2 regions of the Acidovorax sp. FW305-C-20-28 genome follow, and region 2 is predicted to be linked to the other one. Evidence: predicted binding sites of a transcription regulator. Region 2 holds the regulator's gene; the other holds the start of a gene.
What was found. The regulator sigma-54, encoded in region 2, starts transcription at its own class of promoters, with help from an activator protein. The targets are predictions, from matches to a motif close to TGGCANGNAANCTGCTTT.

Region 1: AC3WOH_RS18680 (ammonium transporter) is a predicted target of sigma-54. The motif match lies at 2,643-2,660, and genes of this name have one in related genera.

The regions. Positions count from the first base shown of each region.
Region 1 is NZ_JBYSYM010000016.1:34,914-39,148, reverse strand. Features, by position in the region: gene AC3WOH_RS18695 (amino acid ABC transporter permease) at 1-520, opposite strand, end outside; gene AC3WOH_RS18690 (ABC transporter substrate-binding protein) at 546-1,310, opposite strand; gene AC3WOH_RS18685 (sulfite exporter TauE/SafE family protein) at 1,583-2,341, opposite strand; gene AC3WOH_RS18680 (ammonium transporter) at 2,697-4,070, shown strand; gene AC3WOH_RS18675 (hypothetical protein) at 4,084-4,235, shown strand, end outside.
Region 2 is NZ_JBYSYM010000004.1:32,053-36,287, reverse strand. Features, by position in the region: gene AC3WOH_RS06635 (acyl-CoA thioesterase) at 1-137, opposite strand, end outside; gene AC3WOH_RS06630 (glutaredoxin domain-containing protein) at 324-815, shown strand; gene AC3WOH_RS06625 (hypothetical protein) at 825-1,373, shown strand; gene AC3WOH_RS06620 (VOC family protein) at 1,376-1,753, shown strand; gene AC3WOH_RS06615 (RNA polymerase factor sigma-54) at 1,754-3,355, opposite strand; gene lptB (LPS export ABC transporter ATP-binding protein) at 3,419-4,186, opposite strand; gene lptA (lipopolysaccharide transport periplasmic protein LptA) at 4,198-4,235, opposite strand, start outside.

The DNA.
Region 1 (4,235 bases), on a different contig from region 2:
CCACGAAGACATGCAGGCGGCCCAGGCCCAGCGCTCGGGCGGCCTCGGTCTGGCCGCGCGGCACGGCCAGCAGACCGGCGCGGATGGCCTCGGCGTTGTAGGCGCCCACGTTCAGACCCAGGGCCAGCACGGCGGCCGCGAAGTCGGGCAGGTTCAGGCCCGGCACCAGCACCGGCAGTGCAAAGTAGACGAACAGGATCTGCACCAGCAGCGGCGTGCCGCGGATGACCCAGATGTAGAAGCTGGCCACCCAGCGCACGGCCACGAAGCGCGAGGTGCGCGCCAGTGCGGCACCGGTGCCGAGCACCAGGCCCAGGCTGCCGCTCACCAGGGTGAGCCACAGCGTGGTGCGTGCGCCGTCAGAGAAGGCCTGGGCGTTGGGCCCGATGGGATCGGGCAGGAAGGAGAGCAATTTGCCCAGCAGCGCCAGCGCCAGGACCATCAGGACGACGGCCGAGACGAGCGTGGCGTTGCTGCGCTGCTGGCGAGACCAGCGCTCGGGCCAAAGGGCAGTGAGCATGGGAAACCCCGTTCAGGACCTGGGGTCAGTTCGTGCAGCGGACGTCTTCGTTGAAGTACTTCTTGGACAGGGCGGCGTAGCTGCCGTCGGCCATCACTTCGGCCAGTGCCTTGTTCCAGCCGGCGGCCAGCGAGCTGTTGCCCTTGGCCACGGCGGCGGCGATGCGCTCGATGAACAGCATGTCGCCGAGCTTGAAGCCGGCGCCGGGGTTCTTCTCGGCCACGGCCTTGGCCACGAAGCGGTCGGTCACCCAGACGTCCACGCGGCGCGAGTTCAGGGCGCTGCGGGCATCCACGTCGGTGGGGAAGTTCTTCATCTCCTTGATCGACGAGACCTTCTGCACGTTCTCCAGGTAGCTGGTGCCGGTCTGCACGGCCACCACCTTGCCGGCCAGGTCCTTGGCGCTCTTGATGGCCGGGTCCATCGCGATGATCATGCCGCCCGAGCAGTAGTGGGGCTCGGTGAAGGTCACGGCCTTGGCGCGCTCTTCGGTGATGCCGTGCGAGGCGATCACCAGATCCCAGCGGTCCTGGCGCAGGCCGGTCAGCAGGGCGTCGAAGCCCAGGGTCTTCCACTGGATCGTGAGGCCCATCTTCTTGGCCACGAGTTCGGCCGTCTCGACTTCGAAGCCGGTCAGCGTGGTGCCGTTGAAGAAGTTGAAGGGTGCGAACTGTCCTTCGGTCGCGATGAGGATCTTGCCGTCCTTCTTCACCTCGTCCAGGGTCCGGGCCTGGGCGGAGAAGGCGGCGCAGAGCGCGAGGGCGGTGGCTACAGCCTTGAACAATTGCATGGGATGGATCCTGTACGGGGTATTTCAGGTACAAAAAATCCGGCATGCGGGTAAGCAGGCCGGAGACGAGGGGGAATGCGGCGCCTGCCATCGCGGATTGCGAGGTCTGGCGTCACGAAATGTTCACGATTATAGGGAAGGCAATTTTCCCGGCGCCACCGCGAAATGGCGCGCGAAGCCGGTTGTGTGCCAATTCACAACAGGTTTTAGAGGCGGCTCCCCAACCCGCTGCCGCGCTGGTACACGCGCGTGCGTGCTTCTTTTCAGTCGCTTCAGCGCAGGAAAGCGTCGTAACCGGTCTTGAGGATCAGGGCCCCGACCACCACGATGAAGATGCCCCGCACGAAGCCCGCACCATGCTTGAGCGCCATGTGCGTGCCGATCAGGCTGCCCACCACATTGGCCACCGCCAGCGTGACCGCAAAGTGCCACCAGACATGGCCCTTGGCCGCGAACAGGGCGATGGCCGCCACGTTGGTGGCCGTGTTGAGCAGCTTGGCCGAGGCCGAGGCGTTGAGAAAGTCGTAGCCCAGCCAGCGCACGAACAGGAAGACGAAGAAACTGCCCGTGCCCGGGCCGAAGAAGCCGTCATAGAAGCCGATGGCCAGGCCGACCAGGCAGGCGGCCACGGTTTCGGCGCTGCCGTGGAAGCGGGGGGCATGGTGCCGGCCCATGTCTTTCTTGGCCAACGTATAGGCCAGCACGGCCAGCAGTACCAGTGGCAGCAACCGGCGCAGGAAGTCGGGCGATACCACGGTGACGGCCCAGGCCCCGACGAACGAGCCGGCAAAGCCGGCCGCCGCAGCGGGCAGCAGGGCGCTCCAGCGCATCTGCACGCGGCGGCTGTATTGCCAGGTGGCCATGGCCGTGCCCCAGACGCCAGCCGCCTTGTTGGTGCCCAGCAGCGTGGCGGGCGCGGCGCTGGGAAATGCTGCGAACAGGGCCGGCACCATGACCAGACCGCCCCCGCCCACGATGGCATCGACAAAACCGGCGAGCAGCGACGCGAGGGTGATGAAAATCCATTCCATCCCTTGATTGTCGCACCTCGCCAGCTACTCTTTTGCTAGCGGCACGGCTTGCGCTGCGGGCATAAAAAAGGCGCTGGGATCGCCAGCGCCTGGAAAGGGGGTGCACCTCGCTGGGTGCTTTGTTCGGTTGTGCTTGTAGGGATGTCTCCTCGGCCCCTCGTCCAGCACACCGGGGCGCGCTTTCGAGTGACGGTACTGTAACGGCGGCACCCGCTTGGTGCATTGGGGGTTTCCCGCCCCCATTTGGGGGAGCAAACCGGCCAGAGACCGGCCCTGCCTGCCCCAAATGCGGTTTTTTGCTTGGCATGCCTTGTGCGTTGTGCGCTGTAACAAATTGCGAAAAGGGAGCTTCCAGATGCGGGCAGTCATCCATGGGTTCGTCGCGGTCGTGGCCTTGTGCCTCGGGCTGTGTAGCGCAACAGCCTGGGCGCAGGCCCCCGCTCCCGAAACCGCCGCATCGGCCGCTGCCGCTGCCCCCGCTCCCCTGGTGCGCCCCGGCCTGGTGGCCAAGGAAAGCATCAGTGCCGCCGATACCGCCTGGATGATGACCTCGACGGCGCTGGTGCTGCTCATGACGCTGCCGGGCATCGCCCTGTTCTATGCCGGCATGGTGCGCCGAAAGAACGTGCTCAACACCATGGCCAGCGTGGTGGCCATTGCGGCCCTGGTCAGCCTGCTGTGGTTTGCGGTCGGCTACTCCTGGGCCTTCACGCCGGGCAGTGCCTGGCTGGGCGGCACCGAGCGCATGGGCTTCACGGGGCTGGACTTCCAGCTGGCGGCCGGCAAGCTCGCGGTGAGCCATGTGGCGCCGGCCATCCCCGAATCGGTCTATGCCATGTTCCAGCTGACCTTCGCCATCATCACGGCGGCGCTGCTGGTGGGCGCATTTGTCGAGCGCATGCGCTTTTCCGCGATGCTGCTGTTCGTCAGCCTGTGGACCGTGTTCATCTATGCCCCCATTGCGCACTGGGTCTGGGAGCCGGGCGGCTGGCTGGCGCAGATGGGCGCGCTCGACTTTGCCGGGGGCTCGGTGGTGCACGTGAACGCGGGCGTGGCCGGCCTGGTGTGCGCCTGGTTCCTCGGGCGGCGCAGCGGCTATGGGCGCGAGCCCTTCGAGCCCTACAGCCTGGCGCTGACCATGGTGGGTGCGGGCATGCTCTGGGTGGGCTGGTTCGGCTTCAACGCGGGCTCGGCCGTAGCGGCCGATGGCCGGGCGGGCCTGGCCATGGCGGTCACCCATGTGGCGGCTGCGGCGGGGGCGCTGTCCTGGATGCTGGGCGAGGCCGTCATGCGCGGACGCCCGTCCCTGCTGGGTCTGTGCTCGGGCCTGGTGGCCGGGCTGGTGGCCATCACGCCGGCCGCCGGCTTCGTCACCCTGCGCTCGGCCGTGGTCATCGGCCTGGTGGCGGGCCTGGCCTGCTACTGGGGGGCGACGGGGCTCAAGCGCCTGCTGCGCGCCGATGACTCGCTCGATGTCTTCGGTGTGCACGGCATCGGCGGCATCGTGGGCTCGCTGCTCACGGGCGTGCTGGCCAGCCGCAGTGTGGGCGGCGTGGCGGGCAGTCTGTGGACCCAGGCCATCGGCGTGGGCGCCGTGATGCTGTTCAGCCTGGTGGGCACGGCGCTGCTGCTGTGGATCACCAACCTGGTGCTCGGCCTGCGCGTGGACGAGCAGAGCGAGCAGACGGGCCTGGATATTGCACAGCACCGGGAACGACTTGGCCAATGAGGAGCAAGCCACCATGCAGGACAGCGACAAACTCGCCATCGCAGCGCACCTGCACGTGCTGCTGCGCCGCAAGACCGGCCGTGTGACCGACACCGAGTGGATGGCGGTCAACGCCGAATACGCGATGGAGGTCGTGCGCTTCGCACGCCAGCATGCGCTGGAGGA
Region 2 (4,235 bases):
CGCACGCGCGCCTCGGACACCAGGCTCAGCAGCTGCGCGTTGTCCAGGTGCCCGCCCTGGTTGACGTGGCTGATGTAGATCTGCAGCTCGGTGGCAAAACCGAACTGCGCGGGAAGGTCGAAAACGATGCGGGCCATGGCGCGGGAAAACAGAAGGATCGGGAAAAGGCAGCGAACCGGGGACATGGCGCCCTGCGGAAAAGCCCGGCAAAGGGTATCGGGGGCTGCAAGGGTGCCCCATACGGGTGAGGCATGGCCCCAGCGGACCGCGGGGCGGCAGAAGTCTCTTATGCTCCCGGGATGCCGATTTTACCCGGAGCCCCCATGCACCCCCTGCGCTGCAGCCTGATCCTCGCCCTGGTGGTGGCCTCGCTCACAGGCACGGCACACGCCCAGACGCTCTACAAATCCGTGGACCCGAATGGCAAGGTGGTCTACAGCGACCAGCCGCCCGCGTCCGGTGCGGGGCACAAGACCATGAAGCTCGAAGCCCCGCCCATCAGCGTGGTGCCGGGCAACCCGCTGCCGCCGGCCGCGCCCGGCCAGGCCTCCGCAGGGGCCCCGGCTGCCGCGGCCCAGCCACGGGGCGAGGTCACTCTCTACATGGCCACCTGGTGCGGCTACTGCAAGGCGGCCAAGGCCTACCTGGGCGGCAAGGGCATCGCCTACCGCGAATTCGATGTGGACACCCCGACCGGCAAGGCCGCCTTCGCGCAGATCGGTGCGCGCGGCGTGCCGGTGCTGCTCACCAATGGCCAGCGGGTGAACGGTTTCAGCACCCAGTCCTACGACGCCGTCTTTGCCAAACGCCAATAAACACACCCCATGTTCCGTACCACCCTTGTTTCCATGGCCTTTGCGCTGTGCCTGCCCGTGCTTGCCGAAGAACTGCGCGTGCCCCTGCCCGGCCGCGACGACCTGGTGATGGACCTGCCGGCACCCTGGCGCGCCCAGGTGCGCCGCCCGCATGCGGAGTTGCCGCCCTCGGTGGCCATCAGCGGCCCGGACGCCAAGGTGCTGCAGATGCTCATCACGCCCATCTGGCCCGTGGGCAGTGCGCCCAAGGCTCCCACGGCCGAGGAGTTGCGGGCCCTGGTGCAGGCGGGCGCTGCCCGGGCCAAACCCAAGGCCGTCGAAAGCGATCTGCCCCTCCAGGACCTGGGCGCCCCGGGCAAGACGGGCTACTACTTCTCGGCCACCGACCGCGCGCCCGAACCCGATGGCTACAAGCACCTGACCCAGGGGGTGCTGGGCATGAACGAGCTGCGCGTGACCTTCACGGTGCTGGTCAACGGCGCACCGCAGGAGCCCACGGCCCAGGCTCTGGAATTGCTGCGCTCGCTGCGGCGTGCGCCGGCGACGAAGGCGCCCTGACCATGGCTCTGCCTGCCGTCCTCGGCACCGTGATGGTCTATGCACGCGACATGCAGCGCAGCGCCGCCTTCTACCGCGCGCACTTCGGGTTCGAGACCACGGGCGAGGTGGTGGTGGAGGGCTTGATCGAGCTGCACGCCCCCGGTGGCGGGGCTGGCATCCTCATCCACCAGGCGGCCAAAAGCGTGAAGCTCGGGCAGGCAGGGGTCAAGCTGTGCTTCCATGTGCCGGAAGTGGAGGCCTTCAAGGCCCAGGCGCTGGCGCAGGGGCTGGAGTTCGGACCCACGCACCAGGCCAAGGGCTATGCCTTCGCCAATGCCAAGGACCCGGACGGCAATGCCGTCAGCATCTCCAGCCGCGCCTTCCGCAACCTGCCCTGATCAGAGCGCTTTGCGCAGGTTGGCGGGTGCGATCTTGAGCGCTTCGCGGTACTTGGCCACGGTGCGGCGTGCGCATTCGATACCCTGCTCCTTGAGCATCTCGGCGATCTGGCTGTCCGACAGCGGCTTGGCCGGGCTTTCGGCCGCGACGAACTGCTTGATGAGCGCACGCACGGCCGTGCTCGATGCATTGCCGCCCGTCTCCGTACCCAGGCCCGAGCCGAAGAAGTACTTGAGCTCGTAGGTGCCGATGGGCGTGGCCATGTACTTGGCCGTGGTCACCCGGCTGATGGTGGACTCGTGCAGGCCCAGCTCGTCGGCAATGTCGCGCAGCACCAGCGGGCGCATGGCCAGCTCGCCATGGGTGAAGAAGCTCTTTTGCCGCTCCACGATGGCGCGCGAGACGCGCAGGATGGTGTCAAAGCGCTGCTGGATGTTCTTGATGAACCAGCGCGCCTCCTGCAGCCGCTGCTGCATGGCCTGGTGGCCCTCGCCGCCCTTGTGGCCGCGCAGGGCGCCGGCGTAGATGTCGTGCACGCGCAGGCGCGGCATCACGTCGGGGTTCAGCGCCACGATGAAATTGTGCTGGCCGTCGCGGCCGTTGGCGCGCCCGGCCTTGCGCACGATGACGTCGGGCACGATGATGTTGCGCTCCACATCGACGAACTTGCGGCCCGGGCGCGGCTCCAGCCGGGCGATCAGGGCCATGGCGGCGCGTGTGCGCTCCTCGCCGTCGCCGCACAGCTGGGTCAGGCGGCGGATGTCGCGGCGTGCCAGCATCTCCAGCGGCTGCTGGCACACGCGCAGCGCGGTCTGCACGGTGTCGGGGTCGGCATCGCTGTCCTCGTCGGCCGCCAGGGCCGAGAGCTGCAGCGTGAGGCATTCGCCCAGGTTGCGGGCGCCCACGCCCACGGGCTCCAAGCTCTGCAGCAGGCGCAGGGCCACGGTGAAGCGGTGCACCAGTTCCTCGATCTGCTCCAGATCGTCGGGGCCGGCCAGGGCGATGGCCAGCTCTTCCAGGGGCTCTTCGAGGTAGCCATCGTCGTTGAGCGATTCGATCAGGAAGCGCAGTGCGGCGCTGTCCACCTCGGACAGGCGCAGCGACAGGGCCTGGCGGTGCAGAAAGGCGGTCAGCGATTCGTGCGAGCGGGCCAGCTCGGTGGCATCGGCCTCGTCGCCTTCGCCATCGTTGCGGTTGCGGGCCGGCGCATCGCCGCCCCACTCGGCATCGTTGGGGGACACATCCACTGTGCCATCCCCGCTCCAGTCGGGCTCGTCGCTGGCGCTGCTGCCCAGTTCCCCATCGCCCTGGGGCGTGTCGGCCACGGACTCGCTCGGCGTGCTGCTGCCCGGGGCGTTGGAGTAGACCGCATCGTCGGAGCTGTACTCATCGGGCTGGGCCGGCGCATCGGCCGTGTCCACGCCGAACTCCTCGCGCGGCGCCTCGTCGGCATTGCGTTCGAGGAACGGATTTTCGTCGAGCATCTGCTCGACCTCCTGGCCCAGCTCCAGCGTGGACAGCTGCAGCAGCCGGATCGATTGCTGCAGCTGCGGCGTGAGCGCCAGGTGCTGCGATACGCGCAGCGACAGGCCGGGCTTCATCGCGCGTCCTTCCGGGACTGCAGCGAAGGCGGGTGGGCAAAGGGCGTCCGTTCCATCGTGGGGCTACATGCGGAAGTGTTCACCCAGGTAGACCCGGCGCACTTCGGCGTTGTCGACGATCTCGGACGGGGTTCCCTGGGCCAGCACGTGGCCGTCGCTGATGATGAAGGCGTGGTCGCAGATGCCCAGCGTCTCACGCACGTTGTGGTCGGTGATGAGCACGCCGATGCCGCGTGCCTTCAGGAAGCCGATGATGCGCTGGATCTCGATCACCGCGATGGGGTCGATGCCGGCAAACGGCTCGTCCAGCAGGATGAAGCGCGGCTGCGTGGCCAGCGCACGGGCGATCTCCACGCGGCGGCGCTCGCCGCCCGACAGGGCCAGTGCGGGCGAGGCACGCAGGTGCTCCACGCGCAGCTCGGTCAGCAGGGCCGTGAGGCGCTCCTCGATCACGGCACGCGCCAGGGGCTGGCCGTCCTCGCCGCGCTGCAGCTCGAGCACGGCGCGCACGTTTTCCTCGACCGTGAGCTTGCGAAAGATCGAGGCTTCCTGCGGCAGGTAGGACAGGCCCAGGCGCGAGCGCCGGTGGATGGGCATGTGGGCCACCGAATGGCCGTCGATGCGGATATCGCCGGCATCGCTGCGCACCAGGCCCACGATCATGTAGAACGAGGTGGTCTTGCCCGCGCCGTTGGGGCCGAGCAGCCCGACGACCTCGCCCTTTTGCACGACCAGCGAAACGTCCTTGACGACCTTGCGGCTGCCATAGGATTTTTCGAGGTGGTGCACCTCCAGCCGGCTTTCCGCCGGGGACGCGGCGACGGTGTTCACGGCAGCCTCGCTCACTTGGCGCCGCCGAGGGTGCTGCTGGGGCGCAGGG